Regions from separate parts of the Nocardioides sp. BGA-UO-ETr-FS32 genome, predicted to be linked through region 2. Evidence: predicted binding sites of a transcription regulator. Region 2 holds the regulator's gene; the other holds the start of a gene.
What was found. The regulator LexA, encoded in region 2, represses DNA repair genes until DNA is damaged. The targets are predictions, from matches to a motif close to TCGAACANNTGTTCGA.
Positions count from the first base shown of each region.

Region 1: a site for LexA is predicted at 6,994-7,009, ahead of AC57BS_RS14450 (alpha-ketoglutarate-dependent dioxygenase AlkB). Genes of this name have one in related genera too.

Region 1 covers NZ_JCAQOX010000015.1:192,816-202,314, reverse strand. The annotation lists gene AC57BS_RS14490 (CGNR zinc finger domain-containing protein) at 1-455, shown strand, start outside; gene AC57BS_RS14485 (hypothetical protein) at 475-1,233, opposite strand; gene AC57BS_RS14480 (DNA repair helicase XPB) at 1,330-2,976, shown strand; gene AC57BS_RS14475 (NAD(P)-dependent alcohol dehydrogenase) at 3,045-4,085, opposite strand; gene AC57BS_RS14470 (MerR family transcriptional regulator) at 4,165-4,626, opposite strand; gene AC57BS_RS14465 (oxygenase MpaB family protein) at 4,706-5,590, shown strand; gene AC57BS_RS14460 (HD domain-containing protein) at 5,587-6,186, shown strand; gene AC57BS_RS14455 (GntR family transcriptional regulator) at 6,191-6,913, opposite strand; gene AC57BS_RS14450 (alpha-ketoglutarate-dependent dioxygenase AlkB) at 7,031-7,642, shown strand; gene AC57BS_RS14445 (SRPBCC family protein) at 7,629-8,309, opposite strand; gene AC57BS_RS14440 (FAD binding domain-containing protein) at 8,312-9,157, opposite strand; gene AC57BS_RS14435 (xanthine dehydrogenase family protein molybdopterin-binding subunit) at 9,154-9,499, opposite strand, start outside.
Region 2 covers NZ_JCAQOX010000014.1:318,153-327,651, reverse strand. The annotation lists gene AC57BS_RS11445 (hypothetical protein) at 189-521, shown strand; gene AC57BS_RS11440 (hypothetical protein) at 706-1,020, opposite strand; gene AC57BS_RS11435 (PKD domain-containing protein) at 1,251-2,036, opposite strand; gene AC57BS_RS11430 (hypothetical protein) at 2,072-2,626, opposite strand; gene AC57BS_RS11425 (LysM peptidoglycan-binding domain-containing protein) at 2,901-3,254, opposite strand; gene AC57BS_RS11420 (hypothetical protein) at 3,386-3,544, shown strand; gene AC57BS_RS11415 (hypothetical protein) at 3,715-3,885, shown strand; gene AC57BS_RS11410 (SDR family NAD(P)-dependent oxidoreductase) at 3,905-4,696, opposite strand; gene lexA (transcriptional repressor LexA) at 4,832-5,554, shown strand; gene AC57BS_RS11400 (NAD(P)/FAD-dependent oxidoreductase) at 5,612-6,829, shown strand; gene AC57BS_RS11395 (alkaline phosphatase D family protein) at 6,896-8,578, shown strand; gene AC57BS_RS11390 (alkaline phosphatase family protein) at 8,578-9,499, shown strand, end outside.

The DNA of each region.
Region 1 (9,499 bases), on a different contig from region 2:
GCGCGCACCTCGCGGACCGCTCGTGGCTGCACCGGTCGCTCGTCGAGGGCGACGTGGAGTCCCTGCAGGCCTTCCGCTCCGAGCTGCGGGCGGTGTTCGAGGCCTCCGACGTCGACGACGTGACCCTCGTCGTGAGCTCGCTCAACGACCTGCTCGCGCGGCACCCGGTCACGCCGATGATCTCCGACCACGATCCCGACAACCTGCACATGCACGTCGCCAACCGCGCCGCCTCGGTGGCCGAGCTGCTCATCGGGGAGGCGCTGATGGGCCTGGCCAACCTGGTGTGCGACCTCGGCGCCACCCGCCTCGGGATCTGCTCCGAGGCCCGCTGCGACCACGTCTTCGTGGACACCTCGCCCAACCAGTCGCGGCGCTACTGCTCGGACCGGTGCTCATCGCGCGCCAACGTGGCCGCCTTCCGGGCCCGCCAGAAGGCCGCGTCCGCCAGCTGATCCGCTCGATCCGGCTGCCTCAGCGCGGCAGCACGTGGAGGTCGACGAGCAGCGCCTCGGGCACGGCGTACCGCCCGCGGCCGAGCATCAGCTCGTAGCCGTAGGGACCCTCACCGGGGTCGAACAGCACCCCCGCCACGACCCCGTCGAGCTCGACCGCCTGCGCGCCGTCCGGGACGTAGGGCCACGGGAGCCGGTCCGCGACCGCCGACACCTCGTCGACCCGGTCGGCCGCGACGAACGCGCCACACCCCTTGTCGATCGAGAGTCGGGTCGCGGACGGCATCTCGATCCACTCGCGGACCGCGGCCAGGTTGCCGACCACCGCGACGGCTCCCTGCACGCGGACGCCTCGCGGGGTGTCGCGCCGCAGGACCGCCATCTCGACGGGCAGCAGCTCGCCGCGCAGCTCGATGCGGACGGACACTCCTTGCCAGGCGACCGACATCGGGTCGTAGGCACAGATCGAGCCGTGCGGGGCGACGATCGGGGGCGCGACGACCCGCTCGACGACGGGGTCGGCCCCGTACGCGGTCGGCACGACCGTGCCGTAGGGCAGCAGCTCGTCGGTGGTCATGCCGCTGCGCAGCCGCGGCGGTGGAGGAGCGTCCTCCAGCTCCTCCTCCGCGCTGAGCGGTGTCGGGTACGTGCCCCAGCCTGCGGGCAGGCCCGCTGCCTCCTTGGTCGCCGCCACCACCGACTCGAACCAGTCCAGCTCGTCCTCGTCCATGCCGTCCCCGCCCTCACGTGCGCCGTCCGTACGGTCGCTGCGCCGCATGCTGGCACGGCCGTGCTGGCCCCGTCCGTAGAATCGTCGGGTGCAGATCACCCCACGAGATCGCTCGCTGCGCTCGCGCTCCCGCAGGGACCCCGAATGAACGACGGTCCCCTCATCGTCCAGTCGGACAAGACGCTCCTGCTCGAGGTCGACCACCCGTCGGCCGCCGAGGCGCGGAAGGCGATCGCACCGTTCGCCGAGCTCGAGCGCTCGCCCGAACACATCCATACCTACCGCCTCACGCCGCTCGGCCTCTGGAACGCCCGCGCCGCCGGCCACGACGCCGAGCAGGTGGTCGACGCCCTGCTCACCTGGAGCCGGTACGCCGTCCCGCACGCGCTGCTCGTCGACGTCGCCGAGACGATGGGCCGCTACGGCCGGCTCCGGCTGGAGAAGCACCCGGTCCACGGGCTGGTGCTCTCCTCGACCGACCGGCCGGTGCTCGAGGAGGTGCTGCGCGCCAAGAAGGTCGCCGGCATGGTCGGCGCGCGCCTCGACGACGACAGCGTCGCGGTGCACCCGAGCGAGCGCGGCAACCTCAAGCAGGCGCTGCTCAAGCTCGGCTGGCCGGCCGAGGACTTCGCCGGCTACGTCGACGGCGAGGCGCACGCGATCGACCTGGCCGAGGACGGCTGGACGCTGCGTCCCTACCAGCGCGAGGCGGCCGACTCCTTCTGGGACGGCGGGTCCGGTGTGGTCGTGCTGCCCTGCGGGGCGGGCAAGACGATCGTCGGCGCGGCCTCCATGGCGCAGGCGCAGGCGACCACCCTCATCCTCGTCACCAACACGGTCAGCGCGCGGCAGTGGAAGGACGAGCTCGTCGCCCGCACCTCGCTGACCGCCGACGAGATCGGCGAGTACTCCGGCGCCGTCAAGGAGGTCCGGCCGGTCACGATCGCGACCTACCAGGTGCTGACCACCAAGCGGAAGGGCGTCTACCCGCACCTCGAGCTCCTCGACGCGCGCGACTGGGGGCTCATCGTCTACGACGAGGTGCACCTGCTGCCGGCGCCGATCTTCCGGATGACCGCGGACCTCCAGGCCCGCCGCCGGCTCGGCCTCACCGCGACGCTGGTGCGCGAGGACGGCCGCGAGGGCGAGGTCTTCTCCCTCATCGGCCCCAAGCGCTACGACGCGCCCTGGAAGGACATCGAGGCGCAGGGCTGGATCGCGCCCGCCGACTGCGTGGAGGTGCGGGTCACCCTCCCCGACGGCGAGCGACTGGCGTACGCCACCAGCGATCCCGACACCCGCTACCGCCTCGCCTCCTGCACCCACGCCAAGATCGACGTGGTGCGCGACCTCGTGCGCCAGCACGCCGGCCAGCCGACGCTGGTCATCGGCCAGTACATCGACCAGCTCGACGAGATCAGCGAGATGCTCGACGCCCCCGTGATCAAGGGCGAGACGACGGTCAAGGAGCGACAGCGGCTCTTCCAGGCGTTCCGCACCGGCGAGATCGACCTGCTCGTGGTCAGCAAGGTCGCCAACTTCTCCATCGACCTCCCCTCGGCGGAGGTGGCCATCCAGGTCAGCGGGTCGTTCGGCTCGCGCCAGGAGGAGGCGCAGCGCCTCGGCCGGCTGCTGCGGCCCAAGACCGAGGGCCGCACCGCGCACTTCTACACGATCGTGTCGCGCGACACCGTCGACGCCGACTTCGCGCAGAACCGGCAGCGGTTCCTCGCCGAGCAGGGGTACGCCTACCGGATCGTCGACGCCGGGGACCTCGCCGCCGAGGCGTGACGCCGAGGTCCGCCGGGACCGGCGGCGTACAACATCCGACCGGGCCCCGGCGTGACGACCACCGCGGGTCAGGCGAGCGTGCTGCTGTCGATCACGAACCGGTAGCGCACGTCGGAGGCGAGCACGCGCTCGTACGCCTCGTTGACCTGGTCGGCGGCGATGACCTCGACCTCGGAGCCGATGCCGTGCTCGGCGCAGAAGTCGAGCATCTCCTGGGTCTCGGCGATGCCACCGATCATCGAGCCGGCGAAGGTGCGGCGGTTGCTGAGCAGCGAGAACACGTTGAGGCTCAGCGGCTCGGCGGGGGCGCCCACGTTGACCATCGCGCCGTTGACGGCGAGCAGGCCGAGGTAGGCGCTGACGTCGATCTTCGCGCTGACGGTGTTGATGATCAGGTCGAAGGAGCTCGCGAGCGCCTCGAAGGTGTCGGGGTCGCTGGTGGCGAAGTAGTGGTCGGCGCCCAGGCGGAGGCCGTCCTCCTGCTTCTTCAGCGACTGCGACAGCACCGTGACCTCGGCACCCATGGCGTGAGCGATCTTGACGGCCATGTGCCCCAGCCCGCCGAGGCCGACGACGGCGACCTTCTTGCCGGGCCCGGCCTGCCAGTGCTTGAGCGGCGAGTACGTCGTGATGCCGGCGCACAGCAGCGGCGTGGCGGCCGCGGGGTCGAGGCCCTCGGGGATCGAGAGGACGTAGTCGGCGTCGACCACGACGTGGGTGGAGTAGCCGCCCTGGGTGATGGTGCCGTCGCGGTCGGTGGCGGCGTACGTGCCGACCATGCCCTCGCGGCAGTACTGCTCGTCGCCGTTGCGGCAGTTGTCGCACGTGCCGCACGAGTTGACCATGCAGCCGACGCCGACCCGGTCGCCGACGCGGTGGCGGGTGACGTCGGCGCCGACCTCGGTGACGGTGCCGACGATCTCGTGACCCGGGACGAGCGGGAAGGGCTGCGGGCCCCAGTCGCCGTTGACGGTGTGGATGTCGGAGTGGCAGATGCCGGCGTACTCGATGGCGATCAGCACGTCGTCGGCGCCGACCTCGCGGCGCTCGATGGTCGTCGGGGCCAGCGGCTCACCGGCTGCGGGTGCGGCGTAGGCGTTCACGCGCATGGGGGTGTCTCCTTGGTCTCTGGGGTGCTCTGTGGGGATGCCCCGGGGCTGCCCCGGGGCGTACGTCGGCGGGTGCCGACTAGTGGTCGGTGACCGCGCGCAGCTCCTCGGCGAGGTCACGCGCCCGGGACGCGATGTCCTCGCTCCGGGCGGCGTCGCCGTCCTCCACGGCCTGCCAGTAGCCGATCTTCAGGTCGACGTAGCGCTGGCGCAGGACCAGCCGCTCCGCCTCGACCCTGAGGTGCTGCTGCTGCAGCTCGAGCAGCTCGCGCTGCTCGGCCGCGGCAGCGGCACCACGCCTGGCGTTGGCCATGTAGTGGCGCATGTCGTCGAGCCCCATCCCGGTCGCGGCCAGGCAGGAGACCGCCATCAGCTGGTCGAGGTCGTCCTCGCCGTAGACGCGGTGTCCGCTGCTCGCGCCGCGGCTGATCGGGGGGATGACCCCGACCTGCTCGTAGTAGCGCAGCGTGCTGGCCGGCAGCCCGGTGAGGGCTGCGGTCTCCCGGATGGTGTAGCTGCGGGGCTCGGCGTAGGCGGTCACGACCTCGACGCTAGGAACTTCGAGTACTCGAAGTCAAAGCCGGACCGGGGCGTTGGGGGCCGTCGCTACTCTCGACGTCGTGACCCTCCGCGAACGCCTCGGCGCCGAGCTGTTCCGCAAGGTCGCCGGCCCCGACGGCCCGCGCAACCGCGAGCGCGTGCACGGCACCCCGGGCCCGCGGTGGTTCGCGCCCGACTCCCCGATCACCCGCGTGCACGGCGACGCCTCGATGTTCGTCGGCGGCATCCGCGCGATCATGCTGCAGTCGCTGCACCCGGCGGCGATGCAGGGCGTGGCGGACCACTCCGGCTACCGCGGCGACATGTGGGGACGCCTGGCGCAGGTCTCCACCTACATCGCGATGACCACGTTCGGGGCCGAGCGCGACGCCCTCCAGGTCATCCGCGCCGTCCAGCGCGCCCACGAGTCGGTGACCGGCACGATGCCCGACGGCACCCCGTACGCCGCCTCGGACCCGCACCTCCTCGGTTGGGTGCACGTCGCCGAGGTCGACAGCTTCCTGCTGGCGCACGACCGGTTCGGGCACGAGCCGCTCGTGGGGGCGGAGCGCGACGAGTACGTCGCCCAGACCGCGCACGTCGCGGCCCTGCTCGGCGTGACGGACCCGCCCACGACCGAGGCCGGCCTCCGCGCGACGCTCGACGCCTACCGGCCCGAGCTCGCCGGGACCCCCGCCGCGCGCGACGCCATCTCGTTCCTCGTCTGGCATCCCGACCTGCCGGTCGCCGCGCGCCCGGCGTACCTCGCCCTCGTCGGTGCCGCCGTGTCGCTGACGCCCGAGTGGCAACGCCGCGAGCTGGGTCTGCCCCATCCGCCCGTGCTCGACGAGGCGCTGGACCGGGTCGTCGGCCGCGCGCTCGGGAAGGTGTCGACCGGCGCCATCCGGTGGGCGATGGCGTCCGGGCACGCGCAGGCGCGCGAGCTCCAGGACGCCCGCGGGTGACCCCCGCCCCGATGACGCTCGCCGGGCGGTGGCCGCTCCCCGACCACCACGACCTGCGCGAGGAGCTGCTCGCCGCCTGGGACCGTCCCGGCTACCACGACCTGCTGCACCTCGAGGAGGTCCTCGAGCGGCTCGACCGGCTGGCCGCCGCGGGCGCCGGGTTCGACCGGACCGCCGTCGCGCTCGCCGCCTGGTTCCACGACGCGGTCTACGAGGGGGCCGAGGACGACGAGGAGCGCTCCGCCCGCTGGGCCGAACGGACCCTGCCCGCGGCGTACGCAGCCGAGGCGGCGCGGCTGGTGCGGATGACCGTCCACCACCGCCCGGACGACGACGACCCCGCGGGTTGCGCGCTCAGCGACGCCGACCTCGCGATCCTCGCTGCGCCGCGCGAGCGGTACGACGCCTACGTCGCGGGCGTGCGGGCCGACTTCGCGCACGTGGGCGACGCGGACTTCCGCGCCGGCCGGGCGGCCGTGCTCTCGGACCTCGCGGCGAAGCCGCACCTGTTCCACACCTCGCAGGCGCGCGAGCTGTGGGAGGCGGCGGCGCGGGCCAACCTCGAGCGCGAGCTCGCCGAGCTGCGCCGCGGGTGACGCGTCAGCGGTCGTTGAGCTGGAGGTAGACGGTGAAACGGTCGTGGCGGTAGCAGGTGCGCGACACCTCGACGATGCGCCCCTCCGACACGGCACGACGGGCGTGGCGCAGGACCGGGTCGCCCTCGGCGATCTCGAGGATCGCCGCCTCGTCCGCGCTGGCACGGTCGGCGCTGATGGAGTCCTCGACCTCGGTCGGGCGCAGGCCGCGCGCACCGAGGGCCTCGTAGAGGCTCGTGGGCGTGCCGTGTTGCAGGAAGCCCGGCAGCAGCACCTCGTTGAGGTAGGCGTCCTCGACGCAGACGATGGCCGCGTCGGCACGGCGCAGCCGCCGCCAGTGCAGGACCGGGTCGCCCGGTGAGATGTCGAGCGCCCGGGCCACGCCCGGGCCGGCCTGCTCGACGCGGGCGAGCAGCGTCTGCGACTCCGGCAGCATCCCGCGGCGGCGCATCTCCTCGGTGAAGGAGGTCAGGCGTCCGGCGTTCTTGGGCGGCTGTGCGACGAAGGTGCCGCGGCCGGGGATCCGCTCGAGGAGGCCCTCGGCGACGAGCGCGTCGAGCGCCTGTCGTACGGTCATCCGCGCCACGCCGAAACGAGCCACGAGCTCGCGCTCGGACGGTGCCGCGGAGCCCGGCGGCTGCGCCTCGATGAGGCTGCGGACGTGCTCGCGGACCTGGACGTGCTTCAGCGCCCGCTGTCGCGGGACGACGACGTCGACCGGATCCATAGCAGTCAGGCTAGGACTGGTCTGGACGGGTGTCTCCAATTTGACGGTTCCTTCGATAAACCCTCGACATCCCGAGGGGGTCGAACGTCTGTTCGACTCGGCTGGTACGCTGCCGTCGTGGACTACCAGACGTCCCTCTTCGCCGACCACACCGCGGATTCCGTGGCGCTGTCACCTGAGCGTCGCCTGCTGACCCGCGGAGCGTGGGTCGACGTCCAGCGCAGCTGGCTGGCGGACCCCGACGCCGTGTTTTCCGCACTCGTCGAGGAGGTGCCGTGGCGCGCCGAGCGACGCGAGATGTACGACTCGGTGGTCGACGTCCCCCGCCTGGTCCACACCTACCTCGCTGGTGCCCCGCTCCCCCATCCCGCACTGGACGAGGCACGTACGGCACTGAGCCGGCACTACCGGCCCGAGCTGGGCGAGCCGTTCGTGACGGCCGGCTGCTGCTTCTACCGCGACGGTCGCGACTCGGTCGCCTGGCACGGCGACACGATCGGCCGCGGCCGCACCGCCGACACGATGGTCGCGATCGTCAGCGTCGGCGACCCGCGCCGGCTGCTGCTGCGGCCCCGGGGCGGCGGGTCGTCGATCGCGCTGACGATGGGGCACGGCGACCTCGTCGTGATGGGAGGCTCGTGCCAGCGCACCTGGGAGCACGCCGTGCCCAAGGTGGCTCACGCAGGGCCGCGCATCTCCGTCCAGTTCCGCCCGCTCAACGTCTTCTGAGCAGCCTCCGCACGACGACGAGCACCACGATCGCGGCCAGAGCCTGCTTCCAGTAGGACTTGAGGATCACCGGCAGCACGGCGCTGCCGAGGTCGAGCGCCTCGGGCTCCCGTACGGGCCGGGGCGGGGGTGGTGCCGGAGGAGGCGGCGGCGCGGCCGCGGCCGCCGGCGCAGTCGCCTCAGCGGCAGGCTCGGTCGGCGGCGCGGGTGCCGGTTCGGGCTCAGGCGCCGTGAGCCGCTGCTCGAGGCACGCCACGAACTGACCCAGCAGCTTGTCCGAGACGTCCTGCATCACCCCGCGCCCGAACTGTGCGGGCTTGCCGGTGATGGCGAGGTCGGTCTCCACCGCCACGTCCGTCGAGCCGCCCGCGTCGCTCATCGACACGGTCACCTTCGCCCCGGCCGTACCGTTGCCGCGCTTGTCCTTGCCCTTGGCGTCGACGACGAACCGGTGGGCCTCGGCGTCCTTCTCCACGAAGGTGCCGCTCCCGTTGTACTGCAGCGCGATCGGCCCGAGCTTGACCTTGACCGACCCCGAGAAGGAGCTCTCGTCGGCCTCGGTGACCTGCGCGCCCGGGAAGCACTCGGCCACCGAGGCGATGTCGTTGAAGTGCGCCCAGGTCTCCTCGACGCCGATCGGGACGGTGAACCGGTGGTTCAGCTCCACCCCTACACCCCCGCGGCCTTGAGGACGGCCCGTCCGGTGAGGACCCGGGCGAGGTGCTGCCGGTAGTCGGCCGCGCCGTTGAGGTCCGAGGGCGGGTTGGTGCCGTCGGCGGCGAGGTCCGCGGCGGCGCGTACGCCGTCCTCGGTCGCGCTGGCGCCGGCCAATGCCTGCTCGCTGGCGGTGGCCCGCAGGGGCGTCGAGCCCATGTTGGTCAGACCGATGCGCGCCTCGTCGATCGAGCCCTTCACGGTGGCGGCGACGGCCACGATCGGCCACTGGTGCGCGACGCGGACGAACTTCTCGTAGTGGGCGCCCCAGCCGGTGTGCTTGGGGATGCGCACCTCGGTGAGGATCTCGTCGTCGCCGATCGCGGTCTCGAAGAGGTCGACGAAGAAGTCGGACGCCTCGACCGTACGCGCCCCGCCGGGCCCGGCGATCACGAACTGGGCGCCGAGCGCGAGCGCGGGTGCACCGAGGTCGCCCGCGGGGTCGGCGTGGGCGAGCGCCCCGCCGAACGTGCCGCGGTGCCGGATCTGCGAGTCGGCCACCTCGGCCGCCGCCTTGGAGAGCAGCAGCGCGTGCTCCTTGACGAGACCGTCGTCGCGCACGTCGTGGTGGGTGGTCATCGCGCCGATCACGATGGCGTCGCCGTCGTCGCGGATGCCCCGCAGCGAGGAGATGCCGCCGAGGTCGATGACGACCTCGGGGGCGTTGAGGCGCATCCGCAGCACCGGCAGCAGGCTCTGCCCGCCGGCGAGGATCTTCGCGTCGTCGCCGTGCTGGCCGAGCGCCGAGATGGCCTCCTCGACCGACGTGGGTGCGAGGTAGTCGAACTTCACCGGGATCACTGGCCTGCTCCTTCGTCCTGGTTGAGGGCGCCTTCCTCGAAGTGCGGCATCGCCGTCTCCGGGGTCGGTGCGTCACCGTCGCCCGCGTGGATCGCCCGCCACACGCGCTCGGGCGTGCAGGGCATCTGGATGTCGTGGACGCCGAGGTGGCGTACGGCGTCGACGACGGCGTTGACGACCGCCGGCGTCGAGGCGATGGTGCCGGCCTCGCCGACGCCCTTGGTGCCCAGCGTGTTGGTCGTGCACACGCTCGGCTCGTCGGTGTGCACGACGTCGAAGGAGATCGTGTCGGCCGACGTCGGGAGCAGGTAGTCGACGAACGACCCGCTCACGAGCGTGCCG
Region 2 (9,499 bases):
GTAGTGGTAACCGTACGCCCCGACCACAACGCATGGCAAGTGAATGCCGAACCTCGTCGGATCAATTTCGGGCCCGCGACAAAACCGCAGGTCAGTGCGCTGCGAGGTGGTCCAGCGGCGGCGTGTCGGCCCCTCCTTCTGGGTCGTTCGGCTGCCCCACTCAGGTCACATCCGCCACAATGGACCCCGTGTCCGCGGGGAAGAGAGCAGGGTCGCGCCGAGGCGCCAGCCAGCCCCGGACCTTGAACAAGGCGGCGCTGCTCCTGGGCGCCGCGACCACCCTCCTGGCGGTGGCCTGGGGCTACCTCGTGTACGCCGCGATCGACTTCGGTACGGCCGCCCGCGAGGGCAACTCGTCTGCCTGGACCTTCATGGCGCTGGCCAGCGCCGGCGCCATCGCCTGCCTCTTCGTCGGCCTGCTCCTGGTCGGGCGGATGATGCGCGTCCTGGGGGTCACCTCGGCGCCCCCGTCCCCCGACGCTCCCCCGCGCCCCGTCGGCGGCAAGCGCGCCGCGCGGTGATCGTGGAGGTTCTGGGTCACCGGGTGGCTCGGAACTGCCACGATCTTGCTGGCTGAGCGCTTGTGCTGTGGCTGTGGTGCGCCTGGTGAATCACAGGCGCCGCACTGTCGGGTGCTCGGGCGCGCGTTGGCCAAGCACGAAGTCCGCTCGTACCTGGTGCGAGTGAACTGCGACCGTCTGATGGTCAGCTGGGTTCGATGGCGAAGTGAGCGACGTTCCAGCTGTCCCCATCGGGTTCGAGGATGTATCTGAAGGTGGTTCGTCCGCCTGGGTACTTCTCCAGACGTCCATCCCCGTGGTGAACGACGGTGGGAGCCACGTCCTTCGTGAGGAGGTACACCGAGTCCGATCCCTGCGCCTTCACGATCCGCACGATCGACGAACCTGCGAAGTCGACCGTCCCGTCGGCCGCGTAGACCTCCTTCACCGTCTCGACGAAGCCTTCACATGGCACGCAGCCCGTCGTTCTCGAGGCGTACTTGGCGGTCCTGCCCGTCACCTGCATCTTGTCGCTGGCAGCCTCGAGGTCCCGGAGGAATGCCCTCGGGTTCTGGCGATCCTGTGAGAAGTAGGCTGAGTCGGGCGACTCTGCCGACGCCGGCTCATCTGGTCGACTGCCGGCGCCTGGGTCGGGACTCGCTGGCAAGGCCCCCTCACCCCCGGTCCCGCACCCCCACATCGTGGAAGCAGCTGCGCTGACCGCCAACCAACGGCCGAGTCCCCGAACCATCACTCGAGGACGAGCTGCGGTAGCGCCTCGAGGATCTCGAGGTCCTGAGCCGCGCCGGCGACCCAGAGGGTCGACGGGATCGATTCGGGCGGGCCGCCGTTGACCGTGAAGCTCGCGTCTCCGTACTGCGTGTCAACGCTGACGACGACCTCGTCGACCTGCTCGTAGACATGAGCGACGTCGAGGTTCGGGTACGGCGCCCCCGGGTTTGTCGTGGTCGTGGACGTGCCGTCGCCGAAGTTCCACCGGTAGGCAATCGGGTGGGCGGTCACGATGACATTCCGCCCCATTAGCCGAACCTCGATGTTCTGCTCGCGGCTGTTACTCGTGTAGAAGTTCGTATCCAGATTGACCAGTGTCTTTCCCCCAGGGGGCTGAACCACGACCGTTGATGGATTCCAATCGAGCTCACGGAACTGAGCAATCACCAGTTCTCGGATTGGTGGCGCCTCAATGTCTCCGGCTTCGCCAGCGGTCAGGCACGCGATGCCTTCTCGAACGCCGTCCTTGAAGACCGCATAGAGAGTTCCGATCCGCCCCCCTATCGTGCAGGCCCGCGGATTTGAGCACGCTTCGACGCCACCGGAGGTCCCGTCCTTGCAGAGTTGGTACACCTTCCAGACAGCACCTGGTTCAGCGAACTGCGCCGCACGGATGGACTTGGCCGAGTACTCGCACTTGACCTCAACCACGTTGAGATCGACCACCTCATAGCACCGTTCGACAACCTCCGCTTGAGCTGCGCTCGAAGTCGATGCAACTAGACCAAACAGCACCGCGAGCACCAAGAGGCAGCTACGGGATGCGCGTCCGGCGCCACTCAAGACGGCACCTGAGTGAGGCGAACCACCTGCCATGGAGCAGAAGGAGTGAGCCGAACCCGCATCACGATGTCGCCACCTGGCAGCTTCTGAGTCTCAGCATCCACTCGCTCCTTGAATGTCGTGGGCGAGGACTCGATCTCCAGGTCTAGAACGGGATTGCCTGTCGCGCCAGAGCGATCGATGACCTTCCCTAGGATCCAGCCGTCGGTCTTGACGAAACCCCCGTTGGCGTAGATCTGCTCGACTCGTTTGGCGGTCTGCAGGCACGGACGACATTTGCTGGACAGCGCTGAATACTCTTGGACCTCACCGGAGTTCTGCATGTGAGTGTTTGCCTCGACCCAGCGCCGGATGAACTCCTCCGGACTCTCCGCTTCCGGCTCCTCCGACTCCGTCGGGCTGGGCGTCGGGGACGAGCTCGTCGACTCCGGGATCTTCGGAGTGGGCTCCGGGGCGTCGGAGCACCCGGCCAAGAGGACGGGGACCGTGAGGGTGAGCGCGAGTGCGCGGCGTACGTGCATGAAGTGCCTTCCCGAGAACAACGTCAGCACGGGTGAAACTACCCATTCGGGTGCGTTCTGAACCAGACCCATGGCAAAGCCTGTGGACAACCCGGCGCCCGAGAAGATACGCCGGCTCGTCCCTCACCGGCACTCAGGGCACCGCTTCACGGCCTACGCGACCATCGAAGGCGGGCTACCCGACCGTCGAAGGCGCGACCACCGAAACTGAAATGCGCCGAGGGGCGGGCCCACAGGCCCGCCCCTCGGTCTTCCCCTTGGTTCCACCAGCCGGGGTCGAAGCGGCTGATGGAGGCCTCGCGCGTCAGTCGGAGACGACAGGGACGCGGAGCTTCTGGCCGGCGGCAAGGCCGGCGGACTCGAGGGCGTTGAGCCGCTCGATCTCGTTCATCATGGAGCGGACGTCGCCGTCGGTCGCGATCTCGCTGGCGATCCCCCACAGGGTGTCGCCGGGTGCGACCTGGACGATCTCGGTCGGGGCGGGCTGGCCGGCCTCGTCGGTGCCGACGGCGCCGCCGGCGAGCATGAAGGCCGCGGCGAGCACGAGGAACAGCGAAGTCAGGAAGACCACGAGCCGCCCGCGTCGGGTCAGCCGCACGGTCGAGCCGCGGCGTACGGGGACGGGAGCGAAAGCGGGGGCAAGGCTGAGGGTGCTCATGGTGGCCTCCTGGGGAAGATTCAGCCGGATGTCTCTGTCGAGCGAATGTCTAGTCGGACCCACCGACAGTGGCCTGGGCCACCGGAGGTCGATCAGACGTTCGATCGAACGTGTGTACGACGCTAGAGCACGTGTTCGAACAGGTCAAGCACCGTGACGAACAAATGTTCGATCCCCTGAAGGGCTTGGTCCGGAGGGGATCAACGGACCTACCCGCAACCGGCGCGACCCAGGGCGCCGGCTGCTTCGGCGCGGCGTACGAGTTCCTCTTCAACACCAGCTACAGCTGAAGAAGGCCGGCTGGTGCTGGCCGACGCGCGCACGCTCGACTTCGGGTACGCGATGATCCCGCCGTTCCCCGGCCAGGAGGTCATCCTCCGCACGGCAGCGGTCGCACATCGCCGCGCAGGTCAAGGGTGAGGCACCCGACGCGCACAAGGCGTTCGGCGACATCCCCGCCGTGTGCGTGATGGACGCCGGCAACAACGGCGTCATCATCCTCGCCGACAAGATGCTGCCGCCGCGCAAGCACGGCGTGCTGATCCCCGGCCCGCAGGCGCACGCGATGAAGCTCGGCTTCGAGAAGTACTTCCTCTGGAAGATGAAGCACGGCCAGGTGCGACTGCCCTGACCCCGATCGAGGAGACCGCTCAGCGGGCGGCGCGGCGGCGCATCGCGCGGCGCCCCTGCGCCGCGAACAGCGACGCGGCGTGCTGCGTGACGCCCGGTGCGAGCGCGGCGCCGCGTACCACTCCCCCGCGCCAGCCCGGCAGGGTCCGCACCACGCGGCGCGAGCCCACCAGCGCGACGGCCGCCTGGGCGACCTCGGCCACGCCGAGGATCGGGCCGCCGGAGTGGGTCAGCTGCGAGCCGAGGCCGTTCGGGTCCTGCGCGGCCAGCATCGCGGTGTCCACCCCGTCGGGGCACAGCGCGTGGACCCGGACCCCGCGCGGCGCCTCGGCGTTGACCGACGCCGACAGCGAGACGACCGCGGCCTTCGTCGCGGCGTACATGCTGTAGCCAGGCACCGGCCCGAGCCCGGACAACGAGGCGACGTTGACGACGTCTCCCCCGGCCGGCCCGAAGGCCGCCAGCGCGGCGCGGGTGCCCCACGTCGTCCCGAGCAGGTTGACCTCCACGAGGCGACGGACCTGCTTCTCCGACAGCGAGGTCAGGGCGCCGTCGTCGCCGACGCCGGCGTTGTTGAACCACGACGTCAGCGCCCCGTGGCGCGCCGCCTCCTCCGCGACCAGGACGTGGGAGGCGGGATCGCGTACGTCCTGCGCGAGGCCCGCGACCGCGCCGATCTCCGCCGCCGTCGCAGCGCCCGCCCACCCGTCGAGGTCGCCGATCACGACGGCGTGGCCGCGCGCGACCATCAGCTCCGCGATCCCACGCCCGATCCCGCGGGCTCCACCGGTGACGACGCACGAGGTCTGCATCCGCCGACACTAGCGACAAAGTAGCGACACGCGGCTTCGAACAGGTGTTTGATCCCACGGCTCCCGGAGGGCTACGGTGAGCGCACGGCTCCCGCCCGGCGCGGACGGTGGGAGCACCCCGCAGTGGAGGACGCCATGGCCAAGCAGGACGACAAGAACGTCATCGAGATGCCCGACGGCCCCCCGGACGCCACCGGGCTGACGCCGCGCCAGCAGCGCGTGCTCGCCACGATCAAGGACTCGCTCGAGACCAAGGGATACCCGCCGTCGATGCGCGAGATCGGCCAGGCCGTCGGCCTCACCTCGTCCTCCAGCGTGGCCCACCAGCTGCGCGTGCTCGAGGGCAAGGGCTTCATCAAGCGCGACCCCAACCGGCCCCGCGCCCTCGAGGTGTTCCTGCCCGAGGTGATGGCCGCCCGCCGCTCCATCTCGAGCGGCGAGGAGTCCAGCGTCGACGAGACCGGCATCGGCGACGTCGCCCCCACCGCGGTCAACATCCCGGTCGTCGGCCGCATCGCCGCCGGTGGCCCGATCCTCGCCGAGGAGCAGGTCACCGACGTGTTCCCGCTGCCCAAGCAGCTCGTGGGCGACGGCACGCTGTTCCTGCTCGAGGTCTCCGGTGACTCGATGGTCGACGCCGCCATCTGCAACGGCGACTACGTCGTGATCCGCCAGGAACAGACCGCCACCAACGGCCAGATCGTCGCTGCGATGATCGACGGTGAGGCCACGGTCAAGACCTTCCAGCGCAAGGACGGCCACGTCTGGCTGCTCCCCCACAACGACGCCTACGACCCGATCCCGGGCGACAACGCCACGATCCTCGGCGTCGTGACGGCGGTGCTCCGCAGCCTCTGAGCACCGTAGGGGTGGGCCGCCATTGAACGGTGCCCACCCCCGGGACACGATGGTCAGATGAGCGACGTCGAGAAGACCTACGACTACGTCATCGTCGGAGCGGGAGTTGCCGCGGCCAGCGCCGTCAAGGGCATCCGCGCCGAGGACGCCAGCGGCTCGATCGGCGTGCTCGGCTCCGAGCCCGACAAGCCGGTCTACCGGCCGGTGCTCACCAAGGACCTCTGGCTCAAGGACGACGCGACGCTCGAGGGCAGCTCGCTCGCCGGTGACCTCGAGGACGACGACGCCGTCGACCTCCTCACCGACACGACCGTCACCGCGATCGACCGCGGCGCCCACGCCGTACGCCTCGCCGACGGCAGCAGCGTCGGCTACGGCAAGCTCCTGCTGGCCACCGGCGCTGAGCCCCGCGTGCTGGGCGTCGCCCCCGGCCCCCGCGTCATCTACTACCGCACGGCCGCCGACTACGAGCGGCTGCGCGCGGTCGCCGCGAACGGCAGCCACGTCGCGGTCGTCGGCGGCGGCTACATCGGCTCCGAGATCACCTCGGCGCTGGTGCAGAACGGCATCGACGTCACCCTCGTCCTCGACCTCGAGGACGTGCAGGAGCAGATGTTCCCCCGCGCCCTGGCCGCCCACCTCACCAAGGAGCTCGCCGACCGCGGCGTGACGATCGTGCACGGCTCGGTCTCTGGTGGCGAGGAGGACGACGGGGGCGTACGGATCCGCCTCGACGACGACTCCCACATCGTCGCCGACGCTGCGGTGATCGGCGTCGGCGTGCTGCCGCGCACCGGACTCGCGGAGGCCGCGGGCCTCGAGGTCGACAACGGCGTCGTGGTCGACGACCGCCTCCGCACCAGCGACCCCGACGTGTACGCCGCGGGCGACGTCGCGTCCTACCCCGACGCCCTCCTCGGCCGCCGCCGCGTCGAGCACGTCGACCACGCCGAGAAGTCCGGCGAGCACGCCGGCAAGGTGATGGCCGGCGCCGACGCGGCGTACGACTACACGCCGTTCTTCTGGTCCGACATCCTGGATGCGGGCTACGAGGCGGTCGGCGAGACCAGCAGCGCGCTCGACCTGGTCGAGGACTGGAAGGACGGCGAGATGGGCACCGGCGTCGTCTACTACCTCAGGTCCGGGCAGGTCCGCGGGGTCGTCCTCTGGAACGTCTGGGACAGCGTCGACAAGGCCCGCGAGGTCATCAAGGAGACCGGCCAGAACCCGGTGGCCGACCCGGAGTCGCTGCGGGGGCGCATCCCGTTCGGGTGAGCTGAACGGCGGGTGAACACTCGCAGCAGGGCGTGATCTTCGCGCGGGTGCGTCGTTGAACCACCCGTGACCCCCTCACCACACCTCACCCGACGAGCCGTGATCGCCGGCAGTGCCGGCGCCGCCGCCGGTGCCGCCACCGTGGCCGGCACCACCTCGAGTGCCCGCGCGACCGCGCACGAGCCGTTCCAGCACGGAGTCGCCTCGGGCGACCCGCTACCCGATGCGGTCGTGCTGTGGACCCGCGTCACCCCGACGCCGGCGGCCACCCCCGGCTCCGGGGTCGGGCCGGACGTGAGCGTGACGTGGGAGGTGGCCACCGACGCGGGCTTCCGCGACGTCGTGCGGCGTGGACGCACCACCACCGGCGCGGCGCGCGACCACACGGTCAAGGTCGACGCGACCCGGCTGCGGCCGGCGACGGCGTACTTCTTCCGTTTCGCCCAGGGCAGCCGCACCAGCCCCGTGGGCAGGACGCGGACCGCACCGGCCGTGACCACCAGCCCCGACCGCCTGCGGTTCGGCGTCGTGTCGTGCGCCAACCTCCAGGCCGGCTGGTTCAGCGCCTACCGTCATCTCGCCGCGCGCGACGACCTCGACGCGGTGATCCACCTCGGCGACTACCTTTACGAGTACGCCCCCGGCGAGTACGGCTACGGCCGCGCCAACACCGACATCCGCCCGCACGTGCCGGCGCGCGAGATGGTGGGGCTGGCCGACTACCGCCAGCGCCACGCCCAGTACAAGGCCGATCCCGACCTGCGCGCCCTGCACGCGCGGCACCCCTTCATCGTCACCTGGGACGACCACGAGGTCACCAACGACGCGTGGCGCGAGGGCGCGGAGAACCACCAGCCCGACGAGGGCGACTACGCCGTCCGTCGCGCCGCCGCACACCGGGCGTACGACGAGTGGATGCCGGTTCGGATGTCCGGCACGGCTGCGACCGGTGACGGCACCCGCCTGTTCCGCACGCTGCGGTTCGGCGCGCTCGCCGAGCTGAGCATGCTCGACCTGCGCACGTACCGCGACCAGCAGGCCAGCACGCCCGCGCCGAGCCCGGTGCCGAGCCCTACGGACGGCTCCGGCCGGACGATCACCGGCCGCGCCCAGATGGACTGGCTCAAGCAGAAGCTGCGGCGCGAGGGGCCGCAGTGGAAGCTCGTCGGCAACCCCGTGATGATCGCCCCGGTCACCTTCGCCCAGCTCCCCCACGACCTCGTCGACCCGGTCAACGACGTCGCCGGGCTGCTGCCGCGCGACGGTGCGCCCTACAACGTCGACCAGTGGGACGGCTACACCGAGGACCGCCGCGAGCTCTTCGACCACATCCGCGACCAGGGTCTGCGCGACGTCGTGTTCCTGACCGGCGACATCCACTCCGGCTGGGCGTGCGACCTGCCCTACGACGCCTCGACCTACCCGCTCGGCGACTCCGCGGGTGTCGAGCTGGTGTGCACCTCGGTCACGTCCAACAACCTCAAGGACATCACCGGCACCCCGCCGCGCACCTCGTCGCTCGCCGTCGAGGCGGTGATCCAGGCCAACAACCGCCACGTGAAGTACCTCAACTTCGACGACCACGGCTACTCCGTCCTCGACGTCACGCCGGAGCGGGTGCAGATGGACTGGTACGTCATCGGCGACCGCGCCGACCGCGACGCCGGCTCCTCGTGGACCGCGTCGTGGGCCTCCCGGTCGGGGACCAACAAGGTCCACGCCGTCAGCGCGCCGGTGGGTGGTGCCTGATGTGCGCGCCTGAGAGGTCCGGCGGCGCCTTCGAGCGCGGCCGCCGCGAGATCCGCACCGGCCGCCGTACCCTGCTCGCCGCCGGCGCTGCCGGGGTCGCGATCTCCAGCCTGCCCGGCGCGGCCGGCGCCGCCCGCGCGGCGACGCGGGAGCGGGCGTACGTGCTGGTGCTCGACGGGTGCCGTCCCGACGAGATCACGCCGACCCTGATGCCCCGCACCAGCGCCCTGCGCGACGGCGGGCTGAACCACCCACGGGCGACCTCGCTGCCGGTGATGGAGACCATCCCCAACCACGTGATGATGATGAGCGGCGTGCGGCCCGACCGCAGCGGCGTACCGGCCAACTCGATCTTCGACCGCACCACTGGCGAGGTGCGCGACATGGACCGGCCCGAGGACATCCGGGTCGACACCGTCATCGAGCGACTCGGCCGCGCCGGCCTCACGACCGGCACCGTGCTCAGCAAGGAGTACCTCTACGGCATCTTCGGCAGCCGCGCCACGCACCGGTGGGAGCCGGCGCCGATCGTGCCCGTCTCCGGGCATGCGCCCGACGCCTTCACCATGGAGGCGGCGCTCGCGATGGTGCGCGAGCACGACCCGCACCTCGTCTTCGTCAACCTCGGCGACATCGACCGGATGGGCCACTCCGACCTCACCGGGCCCCTCGACGTGAAGGCTGCGCGGCAGGCCGCGCTGGCGGCCACCGACGTGCAGGTCGGCCGCTTCGTCGACCTCCTGAAGTCGTCCGGGCAGTGGCAGCACGCGCTCGTCGCCGTGCTCGCCGACCACTCGATGGACTGGTCGCTCCCGCACCAGCTCATCCACCTCACGCCGGCGCTCGAGGCCGACCCGCTGCTGGCCGGCCAGGTGGTGATCGCCGACAACGGCGGCGCCGACCTCCTCTACTGGACCGGTG